DNA from 3 places in the Rhizobium sp. TAL182 genome. Region 1 is predicted to be linked to each of the others. Evidence: predicted binding sites of a transcription regulator. Region 1 holds the regulator's gene; each other region holds the start of a gene.
The links. The regulator PhoB, encoded in region 1, activates phosphate uptake and scavenging genes when phosphate is short. The targets are predictions, from matches to a motif close to TGTCATNNANCTGTCAT.

Region 1 (4,593 bases):
CCCCATGGCATCGACACATATTTATTCTGCCTATGATGATGATCTGAAGTTCCTCTCCAGGCGGATTTCCGAAATGGGCGGCCTGGCCGAGCAGATGGTCGCCGAATCCGTCCGGGCGCTGGTCAACGGTGATACCGCGCTGGCGCAGAAGGTGATTTCCGACGACGTGATCCTCGATCACACCGAGCGCGAAATCGGCGACAAGGCGATCGTCACCATCGCCCGCCGCCAGCCGATGGCCGCCGACCTGCGCGAAATCATGGGTTCGATCCGCATCGCCGCCGATCTCGAACGCGTCGGCGACCTCGGCAAGAATACCGCCAAGCGCGTCATCGCCGTGCAGAGCACCGGCGTTCCGCGCAAGCTCGCTCGTGGTCTCGAGCACCTGTCCGAGCTGGCGCTCGTCCAGCTCAAGGAAGTGCTCGACGTCTATACGACGCGCGCCGCCGACAAGGCGACCGCCATTCGCGAACGCGACAACGAGATCGACGCGATGTACACCTCGCTGTTCCGCGAACTCCTGACCTACATGATGGAAGATCCGCGCAACATCACGAGCTGCACGCATCTGCTCTTCTGCGCCAAGAACATCGAGCGCATCGGCGACCACGCCACCAATATTGCCGAAACGATCTACTACATGGCGACCGGCGCCCAGCCGGAAGGCGACCGTCCGAAGGACGACAGCGCCAATACCGTCGGTGCCGCCACGGAATAACCGTGCCGAACCAGCCATTGCGTGCGCGCCCGTCCGGGCGCGCAAAGAGGTCGCAGCCAATTTCTGATTTTGCGCGGGATCCCTTGCTTAAATCACTCCCGGTTTAAGGATCGTGCGCGAGGAGACGGACACGCATGATCCCGAGAGTTGCAGTTGTTGAAGACGAAGAGGCCCTCAGCGTGCTTCTCCGCTATAATCTCGAAGCGGAAGGTTTCGAGGTCGATACCATCCTGCGCGGCGACGAGGCCGAAATCAGGCTTCAGGAGCGCACGCCCGATCTCCTCATCCTCGACTGGATGCTGCCTGGCGTCTCCGGCATCGAACTCTGCCGGCGCCTGCGCATGCGGCCGGAAACCGAGCGGCTGCCGATCATCATGCTGACGGCGCGCGGCGAGGAGAGCGAGCGGGTGCGCGGACTGTCCACCGGCGCCGACGATTACGTCGTCAAGCCTTTCTCGACCCCCGAACTCGTCGCCCGCGTCAAGGCGATGCTGCGTCGCGCCCGTCCCGAGGTGCTGTCCTCGGTGTTGAAATGCGGCGATATCGAACTCGACCGCGAAACCCATCGCGTTCATCGCAAGAGCCGCGAAGTCCGCCTCGGCCCGACCGAATTCCGCCTGCTGGAATTCCTGATGTCGTCGCCGGGCCGCGTCTTCTCGCGCTCGCAGCTGCTCGACGGCGTCTGGGGCCACGACATCTATGTCGATGAACGCACCGTCGACGTCCATGTCGGCCGCCTGCGCAAGGCGCTGAATTTCTCCAACATGCAGGACGTCATCCGCACCGTCCGCGGCGCCGGCTATTCGATGGAAGCCTGAGGCTGAGGGAGTGTGTGGTCGGCGTTCCCGCCGGTGCAGCCTTTCCCAGGCCCTTCATTGCACCGGCGCGGCGTATGAGCGGGCACCACCTCACCTCTGTCATCCAGGCACCACCTCTCCTCCGTCATCCCAGGGCTTGACCCTGGGATCCATGCGGCTGGCGCTGCGGGAGGAGCGATGGCATTCAAATGCAGGGAAATTATCGAAGCCGAGTGCCTGGTCGTGGATCCCAGGGTCAAGCCCTGGGATGACGGAATGCGTGGTCGGCTTTGCTGCCAAACACAAAGGTCGCTTCCCCACTCTAATCACAAAAAACGGGCTGCTCGGCCCGTTTCTCACTCTCGACGATGTCGCCCGCTCAGCTGACGCGCGCTGCCGCCCGGCGGCGTTCGTTGATCGGCTGGTAGGCAAGCTTCTGATGGTAGCTGCAATAGGGCGAATTGTCAGGGGATTCGCAGCCGCAGAAGTGGAAATCGTCCTTCAGCGGATCGCCGACCGGCCATTTGCAGGTGCGTTCGGTCAGTTCCGTCAGGCCGAGGCGGCGGGAAATCGGCACGACCACGTTGCCCTTCGGCACGTATTCCATTTCCTCGACCGTTTCGATCTCGATCTCTTCCTTCAGCATCGTTGCGCCCTGCTGGCGGGTCACGGTGCGGGTGGTGATCCGGGAGGCGTAGTTCGGCGCGCGCGGTGCCGATGTATTGCGCTTCGGCGTGCGCGCCGCCGTCGCCGTGCCGCCGGCCTTGGCACGACCCGGCAGGTTCAGCCGGTGCACCTTGCCGATAACGGCGTTTCGGCTGACCCCGCCAAGCTGCGCAGCAATCTGGCTGGCGCTCAGTCCTTCGGCCCAAAGCTTCTTCAGTTTCTCGACCCGCTCGTCTGTCCAGTTCATGCCCTGTCTCCACCTTTTGCGTTGGTGATGGCAGAATCCCTCACCGTTGTCCCGGAAGCCTCCGAAACAAGAAACGCTTGATCAATTTTGGTGACTAGTTCCGCCGCATGCAGTCTAGTAATTGAACTTTAACCTAGTGTGAGGCTGACTCCGTGACAAGAGTCGCGGGAATCCGGATGAATCGAATTTCAAGTTTTCCCCAACTTGCTTCCTCTGCGTGTCATTTCTGCAATAATGCCTGTTGAAGGCCGAAAGTGCCCCTGTACAAGCTTGCTGCATACGCTAAGGCCGCAGTTTTGTTGACATTGCAGCGCGAAAAGGAAATAGTACCGCTCGCCGCCGAAAGGCGGCATTTTTGATTTTTCGGACCTGGTTTCGTTAGCCGGAGTCCGTGCAAGACAACACTGAACGGGAGACCCGCGCCATGGCTGAAGCCGCGCCGCTTTATGACACCTATTCTCGCGCCCCGCTGCGGTTCGAGCGAGGCGAGGGCGTATGGCTGATCACCGAGAGCGGCGAGCGTTATCTCGATTTCGGCGCCGGTGTCGCCGTCACCTCCGTCGGCCACGGCAACCCGCATGTGGTCGCGGCGCTGAAGGAGCAGGCCGATAAGGTCTGGCACCTCTCCAACATCTATGAGATCCCCGGCCAGGAGCGTCTGGCCAAGCGCCTGACGGACGCCACCTTCGCCGATAAGGTGTTCTTCACCAATTCGGGCGCCGAGGCGCTCGAATGCGCCATCAAGACGGCGCGCCGCTATCAGTTTTCCAAGGGCCATCCCGAGCGCTTCCACATCGTCACCTTCGAAGGCGCCTTCCATGGGCGCACGCTTGCGACGATCGCCGCCGGCGGCCAGGAAAAATATCTCGAAGGCTTCGGCCCCAAGACGCCGGGCTTCGATCAGGTGCCGTTCGGCGACATCGAAGCGGTACGCGCCGCGATCACCGATGCGACGGCGGCAATCCTCATCGAGCCGGTGCAGGGCGAGGGCGGCGTGCGTCCCGCCACCAGCGAATTCATGAAGGCGCTGCGCCGGATCTGCGACGAACACGGCCTGCTGCTGATCCTCGACGAGGTGCAGACCGGCGTCGGCCGCACCGGCAAGCTCTTCGCCCATGAATGGTCCGGCATCACACCCGACATCATGGCCGTCGCCAAGGGCATCGGCGGCGGTTTCCCGCTCGGCGCCTGCCTTGCGACCGCTGAGGCCGCCTCCGGCATGAAGGCCGGCACCCATGGTTCGACCTATGGCGGCAATCCGCTGGCCATGGCCGTCGGCGGCGCCGTGCTCGATGTCATTCTCGCCGACGGCTTCCTTGAGCATGTGCGCGACGTCGCGCTCGTCTTCCGCCAAGGGCTGGCCTCGCTGAAGGACCGTTATCCCGATGTGATTGAGGATATCAGGGGCGAGGGCCTGCTGCTCGGCGTCAAGGCGGCCGTCCCCTCGGCCGAGTTGCTGCAGGCGATCCGCGCCGCGCATCTGCTCGGCGTGCCGGCCGGCGACAATGTCATCCGCCTTCTCCCGCCGCTCGTCGTCACCGCCGAGGAAGCCCGCGAGGGTCTCGCCCGCCTCGAACGCGCCGCCGAGAGCATCCGCGCCGCCAAGATCAAGAAGACGGCTTGAAGGGATCGCCGCCTTCGGGCGCACGACAGGTAAGAACATGGCTCCTAAACATTTCCTCGATCTTTCGGCCGTCACATCGGCCGACCTCAGAACCATCATGAACGACGCGCTTTCCCGCAAGCAGGCCTTCAAGGCCGGCGCCGGCGACAAGCCGCTCGCCGGCAAGATGCTGGCGATGATCTTCGAGAAGCCGTCGACGCGCACCCGCGTCTCCTTCGACGTCGGCATGCGCCAACTCGGCGGCGAAACCCTGTTTTTGTCCGGCACGGAAATGCAGCTCGGCCGCGCCGAGACGATCGGCGACACCGCCAAGGTGCTGTCGCGTTACGTCGACGCGATCATGATCCGCACCACCGAGCATTCGCGCCTGCTGGAGCTTGCCGAACATGCGACCGTGCCTGTGATCAACGCCCTGACGGACGATACCCATCCCTGCCAGATCATGGCCGATATCATGACCTTCGAGGAGCATCGCGGCCCGATCAAAGGCAAGACCATCGCCTGGACCGGCGACGGCAACAATGTGCTGCATTCGCTGGTC
Region 2 (4,593 bases), 2.0 Mb from region 1:
AGATCGAGGCAGCGCGCCCGCTGGTCGAATCCGGCATTTCGCGCGACGATCTCTTGTCGGCGATGCCGCCGGGTGCGGCACGCAACGCCGTTGATTGCGCTCTCTGGGATCTCGAAGCAAAACGGACGGGCCAAACGGTCGCTGCCCGCCTCGGCCTCACCGCCCTCAAACCGCTCACGACAGCCTACACCATCTCGCTCGGTGAGCCGGAAGTGATGGCCGCGCACGCACGCGAACATGCCGGTCGCACTCTGCTCAAGGTGAAGGTCGGAACCGGCGACGATGAAAGCCGCATCCGCGCCGTCCGCGCGGCCGCACCCGACGCCGCCATCATTCTCGACGCCAATGAGGGCTGGCCGGAGGCGGTGCTGGAACGTCATCTGCAGATCGCCGCAGAGGCGGGCGTTGCCCTCGTCGAGCAACCGCTGCCGGCGGGCCGCGATGCGCTGCTTGCCGAAATCCGCCGCCCGCTGCTGGTCTGCGCCGACGAGAGTGTGCATCACACCGGAGACCTCGCAAGCCTTGCCGACCGTTACGATGCGATCAACATCAAGCTCGACAAAACAGGCGGCCTGACCGAGGCCTTGGCGATGAAGGCCGAAGCCGGGAGACTCGGTTTTTCGATCATGATCGGCTGCATGGTCGGCACCTCGCTGGCCATGGCGCCGGCCGTGCTGCTTGCGCAGAATGCCGATTTCGTCGATCTCGACGGACCGCTGCTGCTTGCCCGCGACCGCGAGCCCGGCCTGCGCTACGCCGCTTCCCTGGTCTTTCCACCGGAAAGCGCCCTCTGGGGCTGAAGATAATAGGCTGAGATGACGAGTCCGAGGCCGGAAAGCGCGACGAGCGCCATGACGTAATAGCTGACGAGGCCGAGCCAGGCGTAAAGATAGCCCGAAGCGATGGTCATCAACCCCATCGCCATGCCGACATAAAAGAAATAGGCGCCCTGCGCCGAGGCCTCCTGCGTTTCCTGCACCGTCGCCATGATCCGCCGCTGCACGCCGGTGTGCACGAAGGCATAGGTGAAGCCGTGGAAACATTGCAGCAGGAAGAAGCCGGCAAAACCGGCGTTCATGGGAAACAGGATCCAGCGGCAGACGCTGACGGCGCAGCCGAAGCGGATAAGCGTCCAAGCGCTGAAGCGCCGATTGAGACGCTTCGACAGAAAGAATACCGTCACCTCCGAGGCAACGCCGGCGCTCCAGAGCAGGCCGACTTGCGTGCCGGAAAAGCCGAGCTGATGCCAATAGATCGAGGAAAAAGCATTAAGCACCGCATGGCTCGACTGCTGGATGGCGACGCCGATCAGAAGCAGCAGCAAATGCGGCTCGCTCAGACCGCGCCCGGTGGCGGCCGGAAGATCGATCGGCTGGCCGCGCCGCCGCGTCGGTCCGATCCGCGGACAGAAGATCGCCATCACCACGGTCATCGTGAAGCCGAACACCATCACAACGAGCACCATGCCGCCGCCCCACCGGCCGATCAGCTGACCGCCGAGGAGCGTCGAGATGATGAAGGCGATCGACCCCCACACCCGCATCGATCCATAGTCGAGCCCCCAGCGGCGCACACCCGAAATGACGATCGATTCGACGACCGGCAGATAAGGCGCGAAGGTGGCGCCCTGCAGCGCGAAGACGATCGTCACCGGCCAGAAGCTCGTCGTCCAATAAAGTGCGATTGCGGTCAGCAGCGACAGGCCGCCCGACCACAGCAACACGTCGGCGCGCTCCTTCAGGCGGTCGGCGATCATGGCGACGACAGGCGCCACCAGAACACGAACCACCATTGGTATGGCAAGGATGATGCCGATTTCATGGTCGCTGAAACTGTGGGTTTCCAGCCAAACGGGGAAGAACGGCAGCACGACGCCGTTGACGAGCAGCGGCGCGCAATAGGACAGCGCGCTGAGCAGCCGGAAGCGCTGCGGCGCTCCCTCACCCGAGGAATGTTGAGCGGGAATCATGGGTGGACCTGAAGGAAACTGGACGTTGTCCTAACACACCACCCGGAAAGCGACTATTGCGAGAAATAGCCGTCCGGAAACGTTTTAAGAAATAAATTGGGCCTGTCACCTCGCGGTAACGGCTAAATTGCTGGAGAGCCGCCGCGACTGCGACGGCGCCAAAATCAAGCCGCCTGCGGGGCGAGTTCCGCCTCTTCGGGACGCTCGACGGCGGTAAGCGCCGGTACGGCGGTGGCAAGCGCCCGCCAGGTGATCAGTTCGAAGGTGCCGTCGGCATGTTCGGCAACCGCCGTGCAGCTTTCCACCCAGTCACCCGTGTTGATGTAGCGAATGCCGTCCATGTCCTGGATGATGGCGTGGTGGATGTGGCCGCAGATCACGCCGTCGGCGCCGCTCTTGCGGGCCTCTTCGGCCACGACGCGCTCGAACTCGCCGATGAAATTGACCGCATGCTTGACCTGCAGCTTCGCCCAGGCGGAGAACGACCAATAGGGCATACCGAGGCGGCGGCGTACGGCCGCGAGCAGGATATTGATCCGAATCGCCGTATCATAGGCCCAGTCGCCGAGATAGGCGAGCAGGCGGGCGTTGCGGACGACGACGTCGAACTCGTCGCCGTGCAGGATCAGGTATTTCTTGCCGTCCGCGCCGTCATGCATCATACGCTCGACGACCTCGATGCCGCCGAAATGCATGCCCGGGAAGTCGCGCAGAAATTCGTCGTGATTGCCCGGGACGTAGACGACGCGCGTGCCCTTGCGCGCCTTGCGCAGCAGCTTCTGAACGACGTCGTTGCAGACCTGCGGCCAATACCAGCTGCGCTTCAGGCGCCAGCCGTCGACGATGTCGCCGACGAGCACGATCGTGTCCGCCTCGTGGTAGCGCAGGAAATCCAGCAGGAAATCAGCCTTCGCGGCCTTCGAGCCGAGATGGACATCGGAAATGAAGAGCGTGCGGAAATGTCTGGGTTCCATCATGTCTATCACGAGCTGCCGCTCATGCCCCATCTTTCATCTAGCCTTCCAAAACCAGACTCGTGTTTCAGGAAGATGACAAGCTGGGGAAAAGCCCTTCAGACCCCACCCATTCCGTCCGGATGGTAAACGCCGATCTCGTCGGTGGCGAAGCTCGCAATACCGACATCGGAAATCCGATCATCATAATTTCTCGCCGCGATGTTCCGGATCTTTCCCGTATACCGAGAATCAAATTAACAGCAGCTGCCGATCAAGGCGTAACCTGGGGGATTGATGATGCGCGCCCACACCGCGACAATAATGATTTCTATTGCACTGCTTGCAGGCTGCGCACCGACGCAGCAGGACTATGATGCGACAGTCACGCTGCTGCAGGGCAGCGCGAGAGCGAGAAATGAGTTCGTCAAAGTGTGCGCAAAGGATTTCGATGCAAATGCGCGTCGCACCGCAGGGATCGTGACAAACGCCTCCGACAAGGACGCTCCGAGGGTCGCCTGCCAGCGATATCTGACGGCCGCGACCTCCGGTCGCGCCACGTATCAGGATCTGCTCGACATCAAGGCTCACCGGTTTACGCCAAAGCTCATCAAGATCTTCCAGGGCCGCTGATAGCCCGGAAGACGCCCTCTCGCTCGTCGATTTTGAAACCGACGTGAACAAGTTCGACGGGCCAAGCGGATTGGGGGGAAAGCGGCCACGGGACGCTCGCCCCTCTTTCGGCCGGCGATGTTGCCCTGCCGATCGAGCGCGTTCATGATGACGACGATTTCATATCCGAAAAAGCGGGATGGCCGATGCGTCTCTTTCTCGTTCGCCATGGCGAATCCCTCGGCAATATCAACGAGCAGGCCTACCGCCAGTTCGGCGATCATAACGTGCCGCTGACGGAATGGGGCTATCGCCAGGCGGCGGAGGCAGGCGCTGTCATCGCCTCGTACCTGAGCGGGTTGCCGAGCCAGGGATTTCAGAAGCTGCATATCTGGTATTCGCCGTTTCTGCGCACGCGCCAGAGCAAGGATGCGCTGCTCGAAGCGCTGCCGGAAAACTTCGTCGGCGATGTCAGGGAAGATTATCTCCTGCGCGAGCAGGATTTCGGCCTCTTCACCGAAATATACGACCATACCGAGCAGAAACAGAAATTCCCCGAAGAATTCGAAAAATGGGCGAGGCTGCGCAATAATAGCGGCAAGTTCTATGCGCGGCCGCCGGACGGCGAAAGCCGGGCAGATGTGGCGCAGCGGGTGCGTCTCTTCCTCCAGACCGTCATGCGCGAGGCCGAAAGCGGCAACCAAAATGTCGCGATCGTCGGCCATGGCGTCACCAACCGGGCGGTCGAAATGAATTTCCTGCAGCACTCCGTCGATTGGTTCGAGCGCTCCGACAATCCTGGGAATTCCGACGTCACGCTGATCGAGGGAACGCGTCTGCAAGGCTACGACACCACACTGCTGCACCAAGCCGCCGACCGGCAGCCGGGACAGGAGGACAGACTGCGCGATGCATACGGCGCCGATGTGACGATGACGCCGAAGCGCGGCGGATAGACCCCTCCCCAACCCCTCCCCACAAGGGGGAGGGACTAACGAGCGGCATCAACGGTGATAAACCCCGGCCTCTCCGCGGATGAAACGGTGAGTTAAAGAAGGA
Region 3 (4,593 bases), 360 kb from region 1:
CAATGTCGGCGAACGGCTGATGGCGATCGGCGACCGGCACTACGGCAAGATCCGCTCCACCGCCATCGACTGGCTCGAACGCGTCGAGATCGATGCCGATCGCATCGACGATCAGCCGCGCGCCTTTTCCGGCGGCATGCGCCAACGCCTGCAGATCGCCCGCAATCTCGTCACCGGTCCGCGTCTGGTCTTCATGGACGAGCCGACCGGCGGCCTCGACGTTTCGGTGCAGGCGCGTCTGCTCGATCTGGTGCGCGGCCTCGTCAACGATCTCGGCCTTTCGGCCATCATCGTCACCCATGATCTTGCCGTCGCCCGTCTGCTTTCGCACCGCATGATGGTGATGAAGGACGGCTCCGTCATCGAACAGGGTCTCACCGACCGCGTGCTCGACGATCCCAGGGAGCCTTACACGCAACTGCTCGTCTCCTCGATCCTGCAGGTCTGAGCCGTCGTTAGAAAATAGGAAGAAACAATGCCAACGCCCCTCGTCGTTTCCGAAGTCTCGAAGAGCTTCACCATGCACCTGCGCGACGGCATCAGGCTGCCCGTCGTCTCCGACGTCGCCTTCTCCGTGTCGTCAGGCGAATGCGTCGTGCTCGGAGGCCCCTCGGGCATCGGCAAGAGCTCGCTGCTCAAGATGATCTACGGCAATTATGCCGTCGATACCGGCCAGATCCTCATCCGCCACGATGGACGGATCGTCGATCTCGCCGCCGCCGATCCGCGCACCGTGCTCAAAGTTCGCCGCGATACACTCGGCTATGTCAGCCAGTTCCTGCGCACCGTACCGCGCGTGGCGGCGATCGACGTGGTGGCCGAACCGCTCGTGGCGCGCGGCGAAGAAATCGTCGTTGCACGCGAAAAAGCAGGCGCGCTGCTCGCCGAGCTCAACCTGCCGGAGGCGCTGTGGCAGCTTCCGCCCGCCACCTTCTCCGGCGGCGAGCAGCAGCGCGTCAACATCGCCCGCGGCTTCATCACCGAGCATACGATCCTGCTTCTCGATGAACCCACAGCCTCGCTCGATGCGAAAAACCGCGCCGTTGTCGTCGGCATGATCGCGGAGAAGAAAAAGGCAGGCGTCGCCCTTCTCGGCATCTTCCACGACGAGGAGGTGCGCGAGGCCGTCGCCGACCGCATCCTCGACGTCCAGCAATTCTCGCCGAGGAAGATCGCCGCATGAGCCGCCAGTTGGGCATCGAGCCCTATATCCACGAAACGGCCGATGTCAGCGGCTCCACTTTCGGGCGCTATACGGAGGTCTCCGAACGCTGCCGCATCAGCGAAGCCACTTTCGGCGACTATTCCTACATCATGCAGGACGGCTCCGTCTGGTGTGCGACGATCGGCAAGTTCGTCAATATCGCTGCCGCCGTGCGCATCAACGCCACCAACCATCCGACCTGGCGCGCGACGCTGCATCATTTCACTTATCGCGCCGCCGATTATTGGCCGGACGCCGACATGGAGACGGACTTTTTCGCCTGGCGGCGCTCGAACCGGGTGACGATCGGCCACGACATCTGGATCGGCCATGGCGCAACGATCCTGCCGGGCGTCAATGTCGGCAACGGCGCGGTGATCGGCGCCGGCGCGGTCGTATCGAAGGACGTCGCGCCATACACGATCGTCGGCGGCGTGCCGGCGAAACTGATCCGCGAACGGTTTTCGAAACCGGTCGGCGAACACATGGACCGGCTCGCCTGGTGGGACTGGGAGCACGACCGGCTGCGCCAAGCCTTGCAGGATTTTCGCAACCTTAGCGCGGAAGATTTTCTGGCGAGATATGGTGGCTGAACCTCCGATATAGGCGCGGTGAATTGTGACACGAACTACACAAATATGACACGTGAGGTTCATGAAGCGGGACTAATGCGATGCTGACTAAGGTCTGGAGCGCAAGGGAAGAGCATGATGTTCGAGCTGAAGGATGTCACCCGTCGTTTCGGAAAGAAGCTCGCCGTCGACACCGTCACCCTCACCATTCCCCAAGGCCAGATGGTCGGCGTCATCGGCCGCTCCGGCGCCGGCAAGTCGACGCTCTTGCGCATGATCAACCGGCTGCAGGAGCCGAGCTCCGGCTCCATCCATTTCGCCGGCGTCGAGGTTTCCGGGCTTCGCGGCCGGGCGCTGCGCAACTGGCAGCGCGACTGCGCGATGATCTTCCAGCAGTTCAACCTGGTGCCGCGCCTCGACGTTCTCACCAATGTCATGCTCGGCCGCCTCAATCACCGCTCGACGCTTCTGAGCCTCCTCAACATCTTCACCCGCGAGGAACGCGTGCATGCGATCGCCGCGCTCGAACGCCTCGGCATCGAGCAGACGGCGCTGCAGCCGGCCGGCACGCTTTCCGGCGGCCAGCAGCAGCGCGTGGCGATCGCCCGCGCCCTGATGCAGAACCCGAAGATGGTCCTCGCCGACGAGCCGATCGCCTCGCTCGACCCGCTGAACGCCAAGATCGTCATGGATGCGCTGCGCGACATCAACGAGCGTGAGGGCATCACCGTCATCACCAATCTGCATACGCTCGACACCGCCCGCAACTATTGTGAGCGCATCGTCGGCATGGCCGGCGGCCGCGTCGTCTTCGACGGCAAACCGTCGGAGCTGACGGCCGAAGCAGTGAAGGCAATCTACGGAACGGACAAGGATGGCGCCGGCATCGACGAAACCATGACGTCGACGTCCATCACTATCGCTGCCGAGCGGGCAGACAATCAATCCGCCGGCGCCCAACCGCTGGCATTGGCCGGCCTTTGAGCGGGACGGCCGCGATCGAACGCCCGCGTCAAGGGCACATTTCTTCGTAACGGGAAGGCCGGGGACACCGGTCGATAGGAGAGAACGCATGTTGAAGAAAGCACTCTTTGCGGCAACGGCGCTGTTCGCGCTCGCCGGCGCCGCCAATGCCGCAGACCTTAAAGAATTCCGCATCGGCATCCTTGGCGGCGAAAACGAAACCGACCGCCTGCGCAATTATGCCTGCCTCGCCGACCATCTGAAGCAGGAGTTCGGCTTCGAGAAGGTCTCGCTCTTCCCGGCCGCCGATTATGACGGCGTGATCCAGGGTCTGCTCGGCGGCACGCTCGACTTCGCCGAACTCGGCGCTTCGGGCTACGCCTCCGTCTACCTCAAGGACCCGAAGGCTGTTACGCCGATCCTGACGACGCAGCAGAAAGATGGTTCGACGGGTTATCACTCGATCGGCCTCGCACTGAAGTCCTCCGGCATCAAGACCATCAAGGACGCCAAGGGCAAGAAGCTCGGCTACGCCGATCCGGACTCCACCTCCGGTTACCTCGTGCCGCTGACGCAGATCCCGAAGGACACCGGCATGCCCAACGACAAGTTCTTTGCCTCGACCCAGTTCAACGGCGGTCATGAAAACAACCTGCTTGCCGCCTATGACGGCAAGGTCGACGTTGCCGTCGACGATTCGTCGGGCATCGGCGATTTCAAGGACGGCTACACCTCCGGCACCTTCCGCAAAGAAGTCGACAAGGGCGCCGTGGATCCGAACAAGCTCGTTGAAGTCTGGCGTTCGCCGCTGATCCCGAACGGCCCGCTCGTCGTGCGCAACGCCCTCGGCGAAGAGTGGCAGACGAAGCTCGCAGCCTTCTTCACGGCCCTGCCGGAAAAGGATCACAAGTGCTTCTCGGCTGTCGAAGGCGGCGACTACAAGGGCTACGCCCCCGTCAAGCACGACTTCTACAATGCTGTCGTCGAAGTTCGCAAGGCGGCCATCGGCGGCTGATCGTCTTTTGAATACGGGGCGGCCGGCAACGGCCGCCCCTTCTTTTGTGACTACAGCGCCGCGCGTCTTTTCAGACGCGTAAAGGACGCTGTCGAACTTTGAATTGCTACATAATTCCATCCTCAAATCGAACTCGATTTGAGGATGGAATTATGTAGCAGGCGGGGCATCCATGACTATTGCCGATACACAGCCGCACATCCAGAGCACGCAGGATATCCGCACCGCCTGGGAGCGGATGGTCGCCAGGCGCCGATTTTACACCGTCCTCGGCCTGATGATCCTCACTGTGGCTTTCGTCAGTTCCGTCCGATTCGCCGACGAGAGCAATGCCGGCCATTTCTTCGACCGCCTGCCACATCTCTTCGACTTCCTGAGCTGGCTCATCCCCAAGGATTGGAACGACGTCTGGCGCGCGCTTTTCGACATAACAAGCGTCAACGACAAAGGCGGCGAGGAATTCAATTTCGACAAGGGCCGTGTCTACGTCTGGGGCGCCTTCTACATTCCGGAATATCTCGAGCTGATGATCGTGACGATCAACGTGGCGCTGATCTCGACAATTATCGCCTTCATCTTTGCTGTTCCCTTGAGCTTCTTTGCCGCGCGCAACCTCACGAGTTCATGGCCGCTGCGCATCTTCACCAAGCGGCTGATGGAGTTCCTGCGCGCCTTCCCCGAAATCGTGATCGCCGGCCTTTTTTCGGCGATCCTGTCGATTGGGCCGGTCGCCGCCATCATCGCCATCACCCTGCACACGATTGGCGCGCTCGGCAAACTCTTCTACGAAGTCGCCGAAAATATCGACATGAAGCCGCATGAGGGGATGAAGGCCGTCG

Region 2: the regulator PhoB is predicted to act here: its motif matches at 3,008-3,024, upstream of Tal182_RS12730 (UDP-2,3-diacylglucosamine diphosphatase).
Region 3: the regulator PhoB is predicted to act here: its motif matches at 1,832-1,848, upstream of phnC (phosphonate ABC transporter ATP-binding protein).

What each region holds. Positions count from the first base shown of each region.
Region 1 covers NZ_CP021024.1:554,079-558,671, forward strand. Annotated here, with positions in the region: gene phoU (phosphate signaling complex protein PhoU) at 5-718, shown strand; gene phoB (phosphate regulon transcriptional regulator PhoB) at 853-1,536, shown strand; gene Tal182_RS02785 (GcrA family cell cycle regulator) at 1,895-2,428, opposite strand; gene Tal182_RS02790 (aspartate aminotransferase family protein) at 2,853-4,052, shown strand; gene argF (ornithine carbamoyltransferase) at 4,090-4,593, shown strand, end outside.
Region 2 covers NZ_CP021024.1:2,532,002-2,536,594, forward strand. Annotated here, with positions in the region: gene dgcA (N-acetyl-D-Glu racemase DgcA) at 1-800, shown strand, start outside; gene Tal182_RS12725 (MFS transporter) at 752-1,969, opposite strand; gene Tal182_RS12730 (UDP-2,3-diacylglucosamine diphosphatase) at 2,134-2,976, opposite strand; gene Tal182_RS12735 (hypothetical protein) at 3,223-3,555, shown strand; gene Tal182_RS12740 (phosphoglycerate mutase family protein) at 3,741-4,490, shown strand.
Region 3 covers NZ_CP021024.1:196,578-201,170, reverse strand. Annotated here, with positions in the region: gene phnK (phosphonate C-P lyase system protein PhnK) at 1-448, shown strand, start outside; gene phnL (phosphonate C-P lyase system protein PhnL) at 476-1,183, shown strand; gene Tal182_RS00975 (acetyltransferase) at 1,180-1,797, shown strand; gene phnC (phosphonate ABC transporter ATP-binding protein) at 1,915-2,760, shown strand; gene phnD (phosphonate ABC transporter substrate-binding protein) at 2,849-3,754, shown strand; gene phnE (phosphonate ABC transporter, permease protein PhnE) at 3,927-4,593, shown strand, end outside.